DNA from 3 places in the Mixta calida genome. Region 1 is predicted to be linked to each of the others. Evidence: riboswitches for the same ligand, from Rfam matches in the RefSeq annotation. Region 1 holds a riboswitch; each other region holds the start of a gene.
The links. Region 1 has a riboswitch for thiamine pyrophosphate ahead of thiC (phosphomethylpyrimidine synthase ThiC). Riboswitches for the same ligand answer to the same signal wherever they lie in the genome.

Region 1 (6,442 bases):
CATCAGCGCCGGGGTGGCGAATTTTCCGGTGCCGGTAAAGAGTCGTGAAGAAAATTGTTTGTCCGCTATCTGTAGCATCTCAGCCTCCGGCTATCGCCTGAAAAATCACCACCTCATCGTCATCCCGTAACGCATAGTCCGGCCAGCTGGCGCGGGGAACGATCTGCTGATTAACTGCCAGCGCGGTGCCGGGCTGATGGCAGCCGAGCTTCTCCAGCAGCCTGTCGAGCGTTAATGGCGTTTCCAGCATCAAGGTTTCATCGTTTACTACAATCCTCATCGGGCGCCTCCGCATACCGGACAGTGCGCATCCGGCGTCAGGCTGAAGGTGCGCCAGGTTTGCTGACGCCCATCGAACAGACGCAGCTGTCCATCCAGCGCGGAAGTCTGCCCCGCCAGCATTTTCAGCGCTTCAAGCGCCTGCAGCGTGCCGATGGTGCCCACCACCGGACCCAGCACGCCAGCGGTGCGGCAGTTGCGCTGTGGTTCGCTGTTATCTGGCCAGAGACAGCGGTAGCAGCCTTTTTGCCAGGGCGGCGAGATCACCAGCAGCTGCCCGCTAAAGCCGACGGCGCTGCCGCTGATTAGGGGGATATCCGCAGCGACGCAGGCAGCGTTAATCGCCTGACGCGTCGCCATGTTGTCGCTGCAGTCAAGCACCAGATCCGCCTGCGGCACCCATTCGCGCAACTGCGCCTCATCCATGCGCTGTTGCAGAACAATCGCTTCGACCTGCGGATTCAGCGCCTGCAACTGCCGCTGCGCCAGCGGCGCTTTCGCCTGCCCGCAGTCCGCGCTGCGATAAAGGATTTGGCGCTGCAGGTTGCTGACATGCAGCGTATCGTCATCGGCCAGCAACAGCTTGCCGACGCCCGCTGCTGCCAGCCAGAGCGCCGCGGGCGCGCCCAGGCCGCCGAGTCCGACAATCAGCACGCTGGCCTGATGCAGCTTCTGCTGACCTTCCACGCCGAACTCCTCCAGCAGCAGCTGACGGCTGTAGCGCAGAAAATCCTGATCGTTAAGCATCGTCATCTTCTCCTGCGCCAGCTAACGCCAGCAGCGTCTCGGTAGCGGCGCGCCAGTCGTCGGCCTGAGTAATGGCGCTGACCACCGCGATGCTGCCCACGCCGCAGGCCAGCACCGCCGGAGCGCGTTCAATGCTGATGCCGCCGATGGCGACGGTCGGCATTGTGCCCAGTCGCGCAACGTGGCGCGTTAGCTGCTCCAGTCCCTGCGGCGCAGAAGGCATCGCTTTGGTTTGCGTAGGAAAGATATGGCCCAGCGCGATATAAGAGGGCTGAAAGGCGAGCGCCCGGTCAATTTCCCGATCGTCGTGCGTTGAAAGGCCGAGACGCAGCCCGGCGTGGCGAATCGCCTCCAGATCGGCGACGTCCAGATCTTCCTGGCCCAGGTGCACACCGTAAGCGTGATGCTTAATCGCCAACTGCCAGTAGTCATTGATAAACAGACGCGCCTGGTAAGCATGGCCCAGCGCAATCGCCTGCTGGATAGCGGGTTCTACTTCCTCTGCCGGACGATCCTTAATGCGCAGCTGTAGAGTGCGCACCCCCGCGGTTAGCAGACGCTCTATCCATTCCACGCTGTCGACCACCGCATAAAGCCCAAGCCTGGCGGGGCAAGATGGAAAAGGCTGACTCATGCTTTTCCCTCCGGCGTCAGGGCGTCCGCAGGATGATAAAGCTCGCCGCCGCGCTGACGAAATGCCTGTGACATTTGCGCCATGCCGACTTCAACAGGTTGCGCCTGCGCTTCCTGTTTGGCGGCATAGTCGCGCACCTCCTGCGTAATTTTCATTGAGCAGAACTTCGGACCGCACATTGAGCAAAAGTGCGCCACTTTCCCCGACTCCTGCGGCAGCGTTTCATCGTGATAGGCGCGCGCGGTATGCGGATCGAGCGCCAGATTGAACTGATCCTCCCAGCGGAATTCAAAGCGCGCTTTCGACATGGCGTTATCGCGGATCTGCGCGCCAGGGTGTCCCTTGGCCAGATCTGCCGCGTGCGCCGCGATTTTGTAGGTGATCAGTCCCTGGCGAACATCTTCTTTATTCGGCAGGCCGAGATGCTCTTTTGGCGTGACGTAGCAGAGCATCGCGCAGCCGAACCAGCCAATCATCGCCGCGCCGATGCCGGAGGTGAAATGATCGTAGCCGGGCGCGATATCGGTGGTCAGCGGGCCGAGCGTATAGAACGGCGCTTCGTGGCAGTGCTCCAGCTGTTCGGTCATATTGCGGCGGATCATCTGCATCGGCACGTGGCCGGGGCCTTCAATCATGACCTGTACGTCATATTCCCAGGCGATTTTGGTCAGTTCGCCCAGCGTATGCAGCTCGGCGAACTGCGCTTCGTCATTGGCGTCCTGAATAGAGCCGGGACGCAGTCCGTCGCCCAGTGACAGAGAGACGTCATAGGCGGCGCAAATTTCACAGATTTCACGGAAATGCTGATACAGGAAACTTTCCTGATGATGGGACAGACACCATTTCGCCATGATCGAGCCGCCGCGCGAGACGATGCCAGTCAGACGTTTCGCCGTCATCGGCACATAGCGCAGCAGAACGCCGGCGTGAATCGTGAAGTAGTCCACGCCCTGTTCCGCCTGCTCCAGCAGCGTATCGCGGAACAGCTCCCAGGTGAGGTTTTCAGCAACGCCGTTCACTTTTTCCAGCGCCTGATAGATCGGCACGGTACCGATCGGCACCGGACTGTTGCGCAGGATCCATTCGCGCGTTTCATGAATATAGCGGCCGGTGGAGAGGTCCATCACCGTATCGGCGCCCCAACGGGTCGCCCAGACCAGCTTTTCGACCTCTTCTTCGATAGAGGAGCTGACGGCCGAGTTGCCGATATTGGCGTTGACCTTCACCAGGAAATTGCGGCCGATAATCATCGGCTCCGCTTCTGGATGATTAATGTTGGCGGGGATAATCGCGCGGCCGGCTGCCACCTCCTGGCGTACAAACTCCGGCGTAATGTTTTCCGGCGGGTGCGCGCCGAAGCTGTGGCCAGGGTGCTGCTGGCGCAGTACTTCGCTACGAATGCGCTCGCGACCCATATTTTCCCGCAGGGCGATGAACTCCATCTCCGGCGTCACGATCCCCTGACGCGCATAGTGAAGCTGCGTAACCCGACGTCCCGCCATCGCGCGGCGCGGGCGCGGCAGATTATCGAAGCGCAGATGATCGAGCCCTTCATCCTTCAGGCGTTGTTGGCTGTAACTGGAGCTGAGCTGCGTCAGTTCGCTGTCGCCGCGCTGTTCGATCCAGGCGCTGCGCAGACGCGGCAGGCCCTGATGAACATCGATTTGCGCCTCGGGATCGCCATACGGGCCGGCGGTATCGTAAACCGGCACCGGTTCATTGGCTTCATAAATCGGATCGTTTTTATCGCCGCCGATCAGGGTAGGGCTGAGCTGGATCTCGCGCATCGGCACGCGAATATCGGGACGACTACCCGCAATCCAGATACGTTTAGAGTTGGGAAAAGCGGTACCCTGCAATGAGGAAATAAACTGTTGCGCCTGAGCGCGCTGTTCACGACGGTTGGGTTTAGCAGACATAGCAATCTCCAGAAAAAGGAACGTTGCTTGTCCGGAGCTCGGAAGGAGTAACGACACGCGGCCAGTACGGATTGACGGCGTGAAAAGATCTGTACTCTTGTTCCCTTCGCAGGTACTAACCTGATCAGGTTCCGCGGATCCCGAATAAACGGTCTCAGCCTAAAAGGCACTCCGACAAGATGAAAATCAGGCGTCAGCAGGGCTGACAGCCTGGACCCGTCACGCTTAACGCCGTGGCGAGGTCATAAAAAAGCCCCTTCAGCATAAAGGGGCGTTTAAGAAACTACAAGGGTTTATAACAAACTGATAACCATCAGGCCGGACGTGCCATTGCCTGATCGTTTGCAGCCGCCAGAGCGGCGAGATTATGGTCGAACGCCAGCTGGATCAGCTTATCTTCCAGCGTAAAGCGCGCTTCCAGCGCTTCACCGACTTCCGAAAGGGCCTGCTGGAATTCCAGACAGTTATCGTGATCGATAGCCGCTTCAAGATGGGTATCATACAGTTGCATGATGGTTTCGGTATTAGCCTGCAGGCCGGGGTAAATTTGTGCCGCCGCCAGTAACGGGCTGTCGCCAGTCATCTCTTCGATGATACGTTCATAGACGCTAAAATGTCCGGTAGAAAGATAGTCCACCAGGTTCTGACAAAAATCATCAAGAGCTTTCTCATCAAGCGCAGTGAGTGATTCCTTATTCGGCTTGATGCCTACTACCTGATAATAAGCAACCAACAGTTGCCTGCGCGCATTTAGCCAAAAATCTACCAGTTCATTACTGCCACCTACGCGCTCGGTCAGAACGTCTAACTGGTTAAGCATGTTTGTCTCCGTGGGTTATAGTCTTACCGCTACTTATACTTAACATCAGTACAGAGGCTGTGTCCCGTATCTGTTCCAGTTTTAAGAATATTTACGGCCCCAGTCACAAAAGGCGTGCTGAAGCAAAGGATAACTTTTCTATGGAACGTGTGATTACAAGCGTAGACGCTGGCTGGTGGGTTGTCAGCCACGAACAGAAAATTTGGTTGCCGAATGGTGAATTACCGTTCGGTACGGCAGAAACATGGGATCTGGCGGGGTCGCGCGGCGCCATAATCGGCGAATGGCGCGGCGAGCCGGTCTGGTTGATCCGCGAAAATCGCAGCGAAAATATGGGATCGATTCGACAAATCATCGATCTGGACAGCGGACTGTTTCAGCTGGCCGGACGCGGCGTCCAGCTGGCGGAATTTATTCGCTCGCACCGCTACTGCGGCTACTGCGGCCATGAAATGCATCTGAGCAATAGCGAAAACGCCTGCCTGTGCGGCCATTGCCGTCAGCGCTATTACCCGCAAATCGCCCCGTGCATCATCGTTGCTATCCGCCGCGACGATAAAATTCTGCTGGCCCAGCATGCCCGGCATCGCAACAGCATCTATACCGTGCTGGCGGGATTTGTCGAAGTTGGCGAAACGTTGGAGCAAGCGGTGGCGCGCGAAGTGATGGAGGAGAGCAACGTGCGGGTAAAAAACCTGCGCTATGTAACCTCGCAGCCCTGGCCTTTTCCTCATTCGCTGATGATGGCCTTTATGGCAGAATATGATGAGGGAGAGCTGCAAATCGACAATAAAGAGCTGATCGACGCCAACTGGTTTCGCTACGACGCCCTGCCGCAGCTTCCGCCCGCCGGCACCGTAGCGCGTCGTCTGATAGAGGATACCGTGGCGCTCTGTCGCGCGGCGGATGAGCAACCGTAACGGCGACGTTCGCAGGGCTGGATAGATGCGCCTGAGGCGGCAAACTTGCTTAACCGGCGGCAATAACTGCTACACTAGGCGCCTGTATTTGAGAGAGCCTTATGATGAGCGAATTGAAGAACGATCGTTACCTGCGTGCCCTGTTACGCCAGCCGGTAGATGTGACGCCGGTATGGATGATGCGTCAGGCTGGACGCTATTTGCCGGAATATAAAGCCACGCGCGCGCAGGCAGGCGATTTTATGTCGCTGTGCAAAAACGCCGAGCTGGCCTGCGAAGTCACGCTGCAGCCGCTGCGTCGCTATCCTCTGGATGCGGCGATTCTCTTCTCTGATATTTTGACTATTCCCGATGCGATGGGGCTGGGGCTGTGGTTCGAGGCGGGCGAAGGCCCGCGCTTCGCCTCGCCGATTACCTGTCGTGCCGACGTCGACAAGCTGCCGATTCCCGATCCTGAGCAGGAGCTGGGCTACGTGATGAACGCGGTGCGCACCATCCGCAAAAACTTACAGGGCGCAGTGCCGCTGATCGGCTTCTCCGGCAGCCCGTGGACGCTCGGTACCTATATGGTTGAAGGCGGCAGCAGCAAGGCTTTCACCAAAATCAAAAAAATGATGTACGCCGAGCCGGAAACCCTGCACGCGATGCTGGATAAGCTGGCCGACAGCGTCACGCTCTATCTCAATGCGCAAATTCGCGCTGGCGCGCAGTCGGTCATGATATTCGACACCTGGGGCGGCGTGCTGACCGGACGCGATTATCACGACTTCTCGTTACAGTATATGCATAAGATCGTTGACGGCCTGATCCGCGAACATGACGGGCGCCGCGTGCCGGTTACGCTGTTTACCAAAGGCGGCGGTCAGTGGCTGGAAGCGATGGCGGCGACCGGCTGCGATGCGCTGGGCCTGGACTGGACCACTGATATTGCCGATGCGCGCCGTCGCGTGGGCGATAAAGTCGCGCTGCAGGGCAATATGGATCCGTCTATGCTTTATGCATCGCCTGCGCGTATCGAGCAGGAAGTGGCGACTATTCTGGCAGGTTTCGGCCAGGGTAACGGACACGTATTTAATTTAGGACATGGCATCCATCAGGATGTGCCGCCTGAGCACGCAGGCGC
Region 2 (6,442 bases), 1.1 Mb from region 1:
CAATATCTGAAAAAGCATCAAAAGATGCTGGACAGAACCGAGCACGCGCTGCATCAGCACAGCATGTTCACTATTCTGGTCGGCCGCTTCGTCGGTCCGACGCGGCCGCTGATTCCACTGGCGGCGGGCATGCTGGAGCTGCCGGTGCGCAAGTTCCTGCCGCCGAATATTATCGGCTGTCTGCTTTGGCCGCCGCTTTATCTGCTGCCGGGCATTCTCGCCGGCGTGGCGATCGACGTGCCGAAAGATGCGCAGAGCGGTAATTTTATCTGGCTGCTGCTGGCGGTGGCGCTGCTGGCGTGGATAGGCGCATGGCTCTGCTGGCGCTGGTGGCGCGCCGGAAAACAGCAGGACTGGGCGACGCCTTACCTGACGACGCAGCGCCTGCGCTGGCTGGCGCCGCTGGGATTTATTCTCGGTGCGGGCAGCCTGATCGCGATTCAATTTCACCCGATGATGCCGATTTTCCGTCAGCTGTTGGTGAAAGTCTTTATCGGTTAACTTCTTGCGCCTCCGGCTGGTTCATCCGCTGGCCGGTGGCGAATCCCCAGAACTTCCGCCGCCTCCGTTTCGCCGCGCAGCAGCGCTGAGGTGGCGCCGTCCCAATAAATACGTCCATCCACCACCAGCACGCTGCGCGCAGCGATCTGCTGCGCATCCTCCAGGCTGTGCGACACCATCAGCAGCGTCAGCTGACGTTCGCGGCAGACCTCATCCACCAGCGCCAGCATCTCCTTACGCAGCGCCGGATCGAGCGCAGAGAAAGGCTCGTCCAGCAGCAGGATCGGCCTGGCGCGCACCAGACAGCGCGCCAATGCCGCCCGCTGGCGTTGGCCGCCGGAGAGCTCGCCCGGCAGGCGCGTCAGCGCGGATTCCAGCCCCACGCGGCGGGCGATCTCCGCCACCTGCTGATGCTGCGCGGCGTTCAGCTTCAGCCCTGGATGCAGGCCCAGGCCGATATTTTGCGCTACCGTCAGGTGCGCAAACAGGTTGTTTTCCTGAAACAGCATCGAGACCGGGCGCTGGGCGGGCGGCGTGTGGGTATGATCCGCTCCGTTTAGCGTTATCTGCCCGCTGTGTGCATCAAGAAAGCCCGCCACCAGGCTAAGCAGGGTGCTCTTTCCGGCGCCGCTCGGCCCCAGCACCGCAACGCGCTCGCCCGGGCGCAGCGACAGCGAAAAGCGCATCGGCAAATGGTGGTAGATCCAGGTCAGATTAGTCAGGGTTAGCATGGCGTCCCGGTAGTTTTTCAATCAGGGTGAACAGAAGAAAGCAGAGCAGCAGCAGCAGCAGAGCGGTGACCGCGCCGTCGGCGCTGCGATAGGCGCCAATCTGCTGATAAAGGTAGTAGGGCAGGGTGCGGAAATCAGCGCTGCCGAACAGCGCCACCACGCCGAAATCGCCAACGGACAGCACGCAGGCGAACGCCAGCGCCTGCGCCAGCGGACGCTGCAATGCCTTCAGCTCAATCAGGCGCACGCGCCGCCAGCCGCGAATATCGAGCGACAGGCAGAGACGCTGGTAGCGTTCGGCGATATCGCGCATCGGATTTTCCAGCACCTTCATCGCGTAGGGGATCGCCATCAGCGCATTGGTGAAAATGACGATGCCGTCCGCCTGCTGCGGCAGCCCCAGCGTGCTGTTAAACAGCAGAAAGAAGCCGGTCGCCAGCACGATGCCCGGCATGGCGAGAATCAGCATGCCGCTCATCTCCAGCGCCTGGCCCGCCAGCAGGCGCTGACGCAGGCGCAGTTCACGGCTGCTCCAGAGCAGCAGCATTGTCAGCAGTACCGACAGCAGACCGGCGGCCAGCGCGATGCGCAGCGAGGTTCCGGCGGCCTGCCACAGCGCGGGCTGATCCCGCAGGCTGCCAGCGCCCTGGCGCACGCCATCGACGATAACCGCCAGCAGCGGCGGCAGCAGCAACAGCAGGGCAAGGGCGATAATCAGCGTATCGCGGGCCAGCGTGCCGAATCCACGACCGGGGGCGCGCCAGCCGTTCAGCGAGACGCCGCCGGTCGGCAGCGCTTTGCTCAGGCGCTGGCTCAGCATCACCAGGCCAAGACAGCAGCCCATTTGCAGCAGCGCCAGCAAAGCGGCGCGACCGGGATCGTAGTCGTAACTGAGCGCCTGGAAAATCGCCAGTTCGATGGTCGTCGCCTGTGGACCGCCGCCCAGCGACAGCACGGTGGCGAAGCTGGCGAAGCAGAGCATAAAGATCAGCGCCGCCGCAGGCAGGATCTGACGACGCAGCCAGGGCCATTCCACCAGACGGAAAAAGTGCCAGCCCTCAATGCCGAGCTGCGCGGAGAGCTGGCGCTGTTCGCCGGGAATATTCTCCAGCGCCTGCAACAGCAGACGCGTCGCCAGCGGCAGGTTAAAGAAGACGTGCGCCAGCAAAATACCCTGCAGGCCATAGGGCGAAAAGCGGTATTCGACGCCAAGCAGCGCGCAGAGCTGGGCCAGCCAGCCCTCGCGTCCGTAGACGCTCAGCAGGCCGAATACCGCCACCAGCACCGGCAACACCAGCGTCATTGCACACAGCCGGAGCAGCAGCTGACGGCCAGGGAAGCGTCGTCGCCACAGGGCGCGCGCCAGCGGGATCGCAGGCAAAACCGACAGCAGCGCCGACAGCAGCGCCTGCCAGAACGAAAAGGCGACCACATGATGCAGATAGCTGTCCTGCAGCAGGCCGCGCCAGTCGTTATCGGGCGCGTTGAACCACAGCGCGCCGAAGGCCAGCAGCGCCACGCCGACCAGCAACGCGGCGGTCAGCAGGCCAGGCCATAGCCAGCCTGCAATTAGCGGCTGACGGCGCGTTGCCATGCGCTAATCCATGCGGCGCGCTGCTGCGCGACCTGCTCCGGGGTGAATTCTAAGGCGGTTTTCGGCACCGGCAGGCTGTTAAAGCCGGTCGGCAGCGCAGTATTGATCACCGGATACATCCAGTTGCCTGTCGGGATAGTCTGCTGGAACGGTTCGCTGACCATGAACTGCATAAACTGCCGCGCCAGCTTTGGCTGGGCGCTGTTTTTCAACTGCGCCGCCACTTCAACCTGCAGATAGTGACCTTCGGCGAAACTGGCCGCCGCGTAATGATCTTTCTTCTCGGCAATCAGATGATAAGCGGGGGAGGTGGTATAGCTCAGCACCAGGTCGCCTTCGCCTTTCAGGAACAGGCCGTAAGCTTCGCTCCAGCCTTTGGTGACGGTGACCGTTTTTTGCGCCAGCTTCTGCCATGCCTGCGGCGCATCCGCGCCATAGACCTTCTGCATCCAGAGCAACAGGCCGAGGCCTGGGGTGCTGGTGCGCGGGTCCTCGTAAATTACCCGCCACTTCTGGTCGCTTTCCACCAGTTCCCGCAGACTTTTCGGTGGATTCTTCAGCTTGTTTTTGTCATAAACAAAGGCGAAGTAGCCGTAGTCGTAGGGGATAAAGGTGCTGTTTTGCCAGCCGACCGGCAGCGTCAGTTTGGTGGTGTCGACGTCAGAGGGGGTAAACAAGCCGGTCTGTTCCGCCGCCTGTACCAAATTGTTATCCAGCCCCAGCACTATGTCGGCCTTGCTGTTTTTGCCTTCCATACGCAGGCGGTTCAGCAGAGAGACGCCATCTTCCAGCGCGACGAATTTCAGTTCGCAGCCGCACTGCGCCTCGAACGCCTTTTTAACCGCCGGGCCAGGGCCCCATTCGGCGGCGAAAGAGTCGTAGGTGTAGACGGTGAGCGTCGGCCTGGCGGCAAAAGCTGGGGCGGACAATAACAGCAGAACGGGCAAAACTTTTTTCAACACGTTGCGCTCCTTGAGGAGAAGGAATAACAGGGCGCGTGATCTGAGGATGGACGGCATCTCAAATCCCTACGCCGGTATTAACCGGATCAGGTTCGACGGGTCTCTCTCAGTGGAAAAGCGCGCTGTTTTCGGCTGCGCGTCTCCACACCCCGTTGAGAACGACTTAGTGTAGTGTTTTCGTAAAGTTAACGAAAGCGTCAGGATTCAGGCGGCGCGAACCAGGCGGATTTGAAATCAAACCAGCCCAGGGTATTCATGCGCACGCCGCGCATGCTGCGCTGGCCTTCCAGCAGCAGCCAGTGATGAAACAGCGGATGCAGATAGTGGTCTTCTACCAGCTTTTTACACCAGTCCGCCAGCGTCAGCTGCTGTTGACGCCAGCGCGCGGCGTCGCCCTGCCAGTCAATATCGATGCAGTGTTGCAGCAACGGCAGCTCATACAGCAGGGCAAAGACGGAAAAGCCCAGCGGCAGCGTAAAGTTGGCGCTGCCCAGCCAGATATCGCTTTCCGCCTCGCCGTGATGCCAGCTGGCGTAGTCGATCTCCTGCACGATCAGCCGCACGCCGTGCGCCGCCAGCAACGGCGTCAGCAGCCCGGCGATCGCCTGATGTTCGCTGTGATGGCGATAGCTGGTCAGCGTCAGCTCGGTGAGGCCGGCCGGTTTCGCGTCGGCGTGCATTTCACGCCGATGGTGCCAGCGCGGCAGCAGCCCCCAGGCGGGAAACCAGTAGCGCTGATAGCCGGGGCTGGCGTTGTTCAGCAACGAGATGGGATTTAGCAGGGTGCTGACCCAGCGACGCACCTGCTCGTCGCCGCCTTTCGCCGAACGTCGATCGAACAGCAGAAAGTAGCAGCCCTCTTCCAGCCGGCTTTCCAGCGCGGTTTCATCCTCCTGGCTGCCCTGAACTTTCACGCCGGCGTAAACCAGCTCCTCGCTAATCTCCGGCAGCACCCAGATATTGACCTCATCAATCAACGCCCGGTAGCCAAAGTAGTCGTCGAAGGCCTGAATTTTCAGCTGCGACTGCTGATTACGCACCACCGAATAGGGGCCGGTGCCGACCGGCTGGCGGCTGTAATCCGGCAGCGTCGGCCACTCCTGCGGCAGGATCATGGCGCTGACGCTGCCCAGCAGCCACGGCAGCCAGTCGTCAGGCTGGCTCAGGTAGATGTCCAGCGTCCAGGGCGTCGGCGAGTCGATACGCGTCAGGTGGGAGAAGAGTGGCTGGCGCGTCAGACGTTCCAGACTTGCGATCACATCCGCCATATCCAGTTCGCGGCCATGATGAAACTGGATCGCGGGACGCAGATAAAAGCGCCAGTGCTGCGGCGACAGCTGCTGCCAGTGATGAGCGATATCAGGTTCCAGTTCCCCATTTTCCTCATTTATGCGCGTCAGGCTGCTGAAAATTTGGCGCGCCAGATGGGTTTCCGAGCGACGCAGCGGCGAACCAGGCAACAGATTCAACAGTGGGCGGTAGTAGAGAATGCGCAGGATATGTTTGCCCTGGCGGAAACTGCGGCCCAGCCGCGACGCGATCATCTGCCGTGCCTGGCTTTTGTCGCCCACCAGCTGCACCAGCTGCTCGATGCCATCCTGCTCCAGCAATTCCTCGGCCCGCTGCTGTTGCAGCGCCAGTCCGGTGGCATAAAAGCGCAGCTGCGAGCGCTTGCCGCGTCCCGCCTCTGCCTGCCAGCTGAGCCATCCCTGCGCCTGCATGGCGTTCAGCAGGTTGCGCATATGCCGGCGCGAACAATGCATCTGCTGTGCCAGTCGCTCCAGCGTGGTTTCCTGCGGCTGGCCGCTACAGCTCTGCCACAGGCGAATAAAATGTTGTTGCAGGCGCGAGGAGGGCATAAAAGGGGAACTCCGTATAAGAATTCGTCAGTGTTTAGGTCCCCTTATTATGCGCATAATGACAGCAGATAAAAGTGCGGGAGGCAGCCTGACCGGCTGGCGCATTTTTATCCGAACGGGACGCGCCGCCGACAGGGCGTCGTCGCTCCGCTCTTTATTCTGAGTAGGGTGCAATTACACCGCCAGCAGCCATTGAGGCCGCTGGCTTTTTTCTTTTTCCTGTGCTTTCTTCTACAACGATCGTTATCGCCATGCGCGGCCGATATCTGCCTGCGGCGTCTCTTTTGTGGCTGCTTGCCGTTTTCTTCTTCCAGGTACAGGAACCGTTATGAAATTTTTGCTGACGCGCCGCCGCCGTCTCAATCCGGTTTATCTCGCTTTTATGGCTGTCTCTTTTATGGTCGGCATTGCCGGCGCGCTGCAGGCGCCGACGTTGAGCCTGTTTTTATCGCGTGAGGTGGGCGTTACGCCGTTCTGGGTCGGGCTGTTTTATACCGTGAACGCAGTCGCCGGGATCACGGTCAGCCTGCTGCTGGCGAAGCGTTCTGATAACCGCGGCGACCGTCGCAGGCTGATTCTGTTTTGCTGCGCGATGGCATTGATGAACGCGCTGCTGTTCGCTTTTAATCGTCATTATCTGACCCTGATTACGCTGGGTGTGCTGCTCTCGGCGCTGGCCAGCGTGTCGATGCCGCAAATATTCGCCCTGGCGCGCGAATATGCCGACCGCTCGGCGCGTGAGGTGGTGATGTTCAGCTCGGTGATGCGCGCCCAACTCTCGCTGGCGTGGGTTAT
Region 3 (6,442 bases), 1.2 Mb from region 1:
TCACCGGTACGAACGGCAGGCAGACCGTTGATATAAACACGTGAGGAGCCTTCGGCCATCTGTTGTGAGCCACCGTCCCTGGCGCACTCCGCCATGCTGTCGGTGGCAATGGCGGCAGGTCTGCCATTAATGAACACGTTATGAGAGCCGGTGGCAATAACGCCTTCTTTTTCCATGCTGGCGGCCCCGGCGTCTGCGATACTGTCCCGCGCAGCCGTCGCCAGTTCGCCTGTCAGATACCCCACCGCCAGGCTGGCCCCGACCAGAAGCACGCCAATACCCAGACAGGACGCACCGATACCGGCCACCATAAGCGCTCCGGCGGCAATGCCACCCGCCGCTGCAATCAGTCCCCCGACAAGAGTCCCGGCAATCATCCCTGCCAGACCATGGGAGTGGCCGATGTCGTCTCCGACACGCGCCGCCTCAAACATAACAATGTCCCTTAATTGTTAGTGTTAAATCTGAAACTTGCGAGGAGTGCCTGAAAGCACTGGCTGTCCGTATCCCGGATTTTTTCCATACGGGTCATGGTGAACACCAGAATATGGTTATCCGCTGTGTTAAATACCGCCTGCTGCTGAAAGATCCGTCTGTTGTCACGAAGGTAGCTGGCATGAAGACATTCACCGGGGATAAGATTCTCCCCCAGTACAGCAGCTTCACGCAGCGACAGCTTCCAGCCCTTCAGATGCTTATTCATCAGCGCTGTCTGGCGGTCAATATAGTCCGGCAGAGCCTCACCGTTACTGAGGGTATCGCGGGAGATGTTAAATGCGGGGGCGTTCTCGCCGGCAAGCGTAAAGACATTCACCGTGCGGTCCTGATACTGGTCAGGAAGCGTTATCCGGCCTTCGGTGAAAAGACAGACAGCGTGGCTTTCGGACATTAAGCAGATTCCTTTGCCTGAGAAAAGGTTAAGTCTGCCACAGGGTGTGGCGGCTGGCTATATGCACACCAGGTTTTCATTAACCCAAAAGCAGGACACAAAAAGACGGCCTTATAGAAAATAGCGGGTCAGCAATCATCTGAATCTCCACGGCTTCAACCGACTTAATCACGGCAATGATCTGATGCTCAGTAAAACGGGCGTTACGCATAGCGATCTCCTTCGTTGGCGTATGCCGAAAGATCTCTGAATGTAAATGGCACGCTTATGCGGGATACTGACAGCGCCTTGGCTATAAGTTCTGAATGGCTCGGTTTTTCCTCTTTCAGGACCCATTATTAAAGTGATTCTGTCTTAAATGCACGAGCAGCGACAACGACAATTAACAACAAATGAGGCTGGGGCAACCTGGCTTTTTTGTCTGTCGTTTACTGTTGGGCCACAGCCTTGAACACGGTGTAGAGCACATGCCGTTTTGAGGGGTTGTGTCTTTGACTTCCCGCTGGCATGATCCAGAACAGAGATTAACGGGACGTTAATCGCAATGTATTGATTTTTAGTTATTTGACTCGGGGTGCCCTTCTGCGTGAAGGCTGAGAAATACCCGTATTACCTGATCTGGATAATGCCAGCGTAGGGAAGTCAGATGCCTGTCCGGCATTGCCTTCTTGAGCGCCGGCCAGGAGACCTATGAAACAGCCTGACCTGCCTGATGCCGCGTTTACCGCGCGCTCCCTCTCTCTGTTCCGCCAGCGCGCGCCGCTGGTTCACTGCATGACCAACGATGTGGTTCAGACCTTTACCGCTAACGTATTGCTGGCGCTGCACGCCTCGCCGGCAATGGTCATTGATGCTGAAGAAGCGGCGCAGTTTAGCGCCGTTGCCGATGCGCTGCTGATTAACGTCGGCACCTTAACCCGTACGCGCGCCGACGCGATGCTGGCGGCGGCGCAGGAGGCCCGCAAAGCCGCCACGCCCTGGACGCTCGATCCGGTGGCGGTCGGCGCGCTGCGGCTGCGCACTGATTTTTGTCAGCGGCTGCTGACGCTGAAACCCGCCGCCATTCGCGGCAACGCCTCGGAAATTCTTGCGCTGTCGCTTCAGCAGAGCGGCGGACGCGGCGTTGATACGCAGCATCAGGCGGAAGAAGCGCTTTCCGCCGCTCAGCGGCTGGCGCAGCGCTGCGGCGCCATCGTAGTGGTGACCGGCGAAGTGGACTACGTCACCGACGGTGAACGCACGCTGAAAGTGCCGGGCGGATCGCCTTTGATGACGCGGGTGGTCGGCACCGGCTGTGCGCTATCGGCGGTAGTGGCGGGCTTTGCGGCGCTGCCGGGCGATCGGCTACAGCATATCGCCAGCGCCTGTGGCGTTATGGCGCGCGCAGGCGAGTTGGCGGCGGGCCGCGCACAGGGACCGGGCAGTTTTATTCCGGCGTTTCTCGATGCGCTGTGGAACCTGAATGCGGAGGCGCTGGCATGAGAATCAATGCATTAACTATCGCCGGCACCGATCCCAGCGGCGGGGCTGGCATTCAGGCCGATTTAAAAACCTTCTCCGCGCTGGGCGCGTACGGTGCCAGCGTCATTACCGCGCTGGTGGCGCAAAACACCTGCGGCGTACAGTCGGTTTATCGCATCGAACCGCAGTTTGTCGCCGCGCAGCTCGATTCGGTGCTGAGCGATCTGCGTATCGACAGCGTAAAAATCGGCATGCTGGCGGAGAGCGATATTGTCGAGGCGGTGGCAGAACGGCTCGGTCGCGCCGCGGTGCCCTGGGTCGTGCTGGATACGGTGATGCTGGCGAAAAGCGGCGATGCGCTGCTGTCGCCGCAGGCGGTGACGACGCTGCGCGAACGGCTGTTGCCACGGGTATCGCTGATTACACCCAACCTGCCGGAGGCGGCGGCGCTGCTGGAAACCGGGCACGCGCGCGACGAGCAGGAGATGAAACAGCAGGGCAGAGCGCTGCTGGCGCTGGGCTGCGAGGCGGTGCTGATTAAAGGGGGGCATCTCAGCGATGCCGAAAGCCCGGACTGGCTCTTTACGCGCCAGGGTGAGCAGCGCTTTACTGCGCCGCGCATCGCCACGCGCAATACCCACGGCACCGGCTGCACGCTTTCATCGGCGCTTGCCGCGTTGCGTCCGCGTCATGCCGACTGGGAAAGCACCATCGCGGCGGCCAAAGCCTGGCTCCAGGGCGCGTTGGCGCAGGCCGATACGTTGGAAGTCGGGAAAGGCATTGGGCCGGTGCACCATTTTTATCGCTGGTGGTAGGGCGTAACGCAACGTTTACCGGCGGAGATTTCTGAAAAATGGAGTCAGCAGTTTGCGTTAGCGGCTGAAAAGGGGCCAGTCTGTGCCGGGTCGTCGGGCGGCCCGACAACGGATCGGAGCATGCGATCCCCTTTAAACACTCAGGAGCTAACATGACGGACATCGTACAGTTATTGGGCAACGAAGCGGACAGCCTTCTGCAACATCGCTGCATGACCATTCCAGCGGACAGCCTTTATCTTCCGGGCGCGGATTATGTCGATCGGGTGATGATCGACAACAATCGTTCTCCTGCCGTGCTGCGCAATATGCAGACGCTTTACAATACCGGTCGCCTGGCGGGCACCGGCTACCTTTCTATCCTGCCGGTTGATCAGGGCGTGGAGCATTCCGCTGGCGCCTCTTTCGCCGCCAATCCGCTCTATTTCGATCCGAAGAATATCGTCGAACTGGCGCTGGAGGCGGGCTGTAACTGCGTCGCCTCAACCTACGGTGTGCTGGCGGCGGTGTCGCGCCGTTACGCCCATAAAATCCCATTTATGGTCAAGCTGAACCATAACGAAACGCTCAGCTACCCGGCGCAGTATGACCAGACGCTCTACGCCAGCGTGGAGCAGGCATTCAACCTGGGCGCCGTGGCCGTCGGCGCGACCATTTATTTCGGTTCCGAGCAGTCGCGTCGCCAGATTGAAGAGATCTCCGCCGCCTTTGAGCGCGCGCATGAGTTGGGCATGGTGACCGTGCTCTGGGCCTATCTGCGCAATAACGCGTTCAAGAAAGATGGCGTGGACTATCATGTCAGCGCCGATCTCTCTGGCCAGGCGAATCATCTGGCCGCCACCATCGGCGCGGATATCGTGAAGCAGAAAATGGCGGAAAATAACGGCGGCTATAACGTGCTGAAATTCGGTCATACCGACAAGCGCGTCTATGACACGCTGACCAGCGAGCATCCGATCGATCTGGTGCGCTATCAGCTGGCGAACTGTTATATGGGACGTGCCGGGCTGATCAATTCCGGCGGCGCCTCCGCAGGCGAAACCGATACCGCTGAATCGGTTCGCACCGCCGTGATCAATAAACGCGCTGGCGGCATGGGGCTGATTATGGGACGTAAGGCGTTTAAGAAGTCGATGCGTGATGGCGTGGCGCTGATCAATGCCGTCCAGGATGTTTATCTGTCGAAGAATATCACCATCGCCTGATGGTCAGCGGGACGATGCTGCGTCGTCCCGCCTCTCTTTACACCTGCTCAAACCATTCGCTGTTCTGCTCGGCGATGGGCGTAATGGAAAAAATCATCTCTTGCAGGTGGTGGCGCATCGCTTTTTCCGCACCGTCAGGATCGTGATTACGCAGGGTATGCAGAATTTCTTCATGCTGATCGATCAGGCTTTCCGGCGGCGATACCTTGCTGAGCGTTAGAAAACGCACCCGATCCATGGTGGCTTTGATATTCTCCACCGTCTCCCAGGCCAGTTCGCAGTTGATGCTCTGCGCGATCAGCCGATGAAACTCATCGTCCAGCTGCAGGAAGGCCTGCGCATCATGACGCTGCGCCGCCATTTTTTGTAGCTGCAGGTTATGCTCCAGCGCCATCAGCGCGGCGGGCGTCGCTTCCATGGCGGCGCGGCGCACCACGGCGATCTCTACCGCTTCGCGAATAAAGCGGCCGTCAGCCACCCGCTGAGCGGAAATTTTGCGTACAAAGGTGCCGCGCTGCGGCAGAATCTGCACCAAACCCGCTTCCGCCAGCTTAATAAACGCTTCGCGCACCGGCTGACGTGAAACATTAAAACGGCAGGAGACTTCTTTTTCCGACAGCAGCGAACCCGGTGGGATAATGCAGGTAACAATCTCCCGGCGCAAAAAACGGTAGATCTGCTGGTTAACCGGTTCGCTGGTGGTGATAGTGTAGGGTATCGACATGCGACAACTTCCTGGACTGGCTGGACGCGAAAGCTTTCAGTCTAAACAGCCCGTCAACTCCGCGCCAGCGCTTTCATTACAGGAATAATCAATAGCTTGTTATTACCCGTTTGACCGTTTCTTTCGCCCCATGCTGTTGCAGCAGTTGGTAAAAGTGCAGCACGCACGCGGTAAACTGCGCGTTTGCGGGCAGATCGTCGCCGAACACTTTTTGCAGCGAAAGCAGCGCGGCAATGCGCGCTTCGCCGTCGGCGCTTTCACTTACCCGCTGCGCCAGTGTCTCCTTCAGCGGATCGTTGATCTCAACAGGCGCGCCCTGTTCATCGACGCCGCCAACGTAGCGTATCCAGCCTGCCACGCCCAGCGCCAGCAGGTCGAACCGGCTGTTATGCGCCAGGTGCCAGCGGATGCTGTCCAGCCAGCGCTGCGGCAGTTTCTGCGTGCCGTCAGAGGCGATCTGCCAGGTGCGATGCTTGATGGCGCGGTTTTGATAACGGGCGATCAGCGAGTCCGCATAGGCGGTAAGATCGACATTCTGCGTGCGCAGGGTAGGCGCCTGTTCCGCCAGCATCAGCGTGCGCGCGGCGTGCAGGAAGTGCTCATCGGCCATGCAGTCGCTGATATGTTGATAACCCGCCAGATAGCCGAGATAGGCGAGAAACGAGTGGCTGCCGTTGAGCATGCGCAGTTTCATCTCTTCAAACGGCAGCACGTCCTGCACCAATTCCGCGCCAGCTTTTTCCCACGCCGGGCGTCCGTTGACGAAATTATCTTCGATCACCCACTGGAAAAAGGGTTCGCACTGCACGGCGACCGGATCGTAACAGCCGAGCGTTTCGCCGAGTTCGTCCAGCGCTTCCTGCGTCATGGCCGGTACGATGCGATCGACCATGGTGGAAGGGAAGGTCAGGTGGTGACGAATATAGTCCGCCAGCGCCGCATCGTGCTTTTCCGCCAGCTGCACCACAACATTGCGCGTAACGTGCCCGTTTTCCGGCATATTATCGCAGGACATCACGCTAAAGGGCGGCAGGCCGCGCTCGCGTCGACGCTTGACCGCGGCGAGGATCACGCCGGGCAGCGAGTGCGGCGCGTCAGGGTTGGCCAGGTCATGCTGAATCACCGGATGCTCAAGGTTGAGCTGGCCGTTGGCGGGATGATGGCAGTAGCCTTTTTCCGTTACGGTTATCGAAACAATCGCGATCTCCGGCTGGCTCATTGCCTCTATCACCGCCTCGATGCCGTCAGTACGCGCATCGACGGTATCGCAAATCACGCCGATCGCGCGTGATGTTTTGCCGCTGTCCGCCATCTCGGTAACGGTATAAAGACAATCCTGCTGGCGCAG

Region 2: linked by a shared signal. The riboswitch ahead of thiB (thiamine ABC transporter substrate binding subunit) and the one ahead of thiC (phosphomethylpyrimidine synthase ThiC) in region 1 are both predicted to bind thiamine pyrophosphate.
Region 3: linked by a shared signal. The riboswitch ahead of thiM (hydroxyethylthiazole kinase) and the one ahead of thiC (phosphomethylpyrimidine synthase ThiC) in region 1 are both predicted to bind thiamine pyrophosphate.

What each region holds. Positions count from the first base shown of each region.
Region 1 is NZ_CP026378.1:4,064,881-4,071,322, reverse strand. Features, by position in the region: gene C2E16_RS19350 (thiazole synthase) at 1-78, opposite strand, end outside; gene thiS (sulfur carrier protein ThiS) at 80-280, opposite strand; gene C2E16_RS19340 (HesA/MoeB/ThiF family protein) at 277-1,026, opposite strand; gene thiE (thiamine phosphate synthase) at 1,019-1,660, opposite strand; gene thiC (phosphomethylpyrimidine synthase ThiC) at 1,657-3,579, opposite strand; TPP riboswitch at 3,664-3,763, opposite strand; gene C2E16_RS19325 (Rsd/AlgQ family anti-sigma factor) at 3,893-4,399, opposite strand; gene nudC (NAD(+) diphosphatase) at 4,540-5,319, shown strand; gene hemE (uroporphyrinogen decarboxylase) at 5,424-6,442, shown strand, end outside.
Region 2 is NZ_CP026378.1:875,127-881,568, forward strand. Features, by position in the region: gene C2E16_RS04135 (DedA family protein) at 1-501, shown strand, start outside; gene thiQ (thiamine ABC transporter ATP-binding protein ThiQ) at 498-1,232, opposite strand; gene thiP (thiamine/thiamine pyrophosphate ABC transporter permease ThiP) at 1,216-2,826, opposite strand; gene thiB (thiamine ABC transporter substrate binding subunit) at 2,802-3,788, opposite strand; TPP riboswitch at 3,834-3,950, opposite strand; gene sgrR (HTH-type transcriptional regulator SgrR) at 3,986-5,647, opposite strand; gene C2E16_RS04160 (MFS transporter) at 5,976-6,442, shown strand, end outside.
Region 3 is NZ_CP026378.1:2,901,801-2,908,242, reverse strand. Features, by position in the region: partial or broken gene C2E16_RS13880 (RHS repeat-associated core domain-containing protein) at 1-434, opposite strand, end outside; gene C2E16_RS13875 (DcrB-related protein) at 446-889, opposite strand; gene C2E16_RS21185 (hypothetical protein) at 969-1,100, opposite strand; TPP riboswitch at 1,450-1,546, shown strand; gene thiM (hydroxyethylthiazole kinase) at 1,580-2,371, shown strand; gene thiD (bifunctional hydroxymethylpyrimidine kinase/phosphomethylpyrimidine kinase) at 2,368-3,165, shown strand; gene fbaB (class I fructose-bisphosphate aldolase) at 3,318-4,370, shown strand; gene C2E16_RS13850 (GntR family transcriptional regulator) at 4,408-5,094, opposite strand; gene C2E16_RS13845 (mannitol dehydrogenase family protein) at 5,183-6,442, opposite strand, start outside.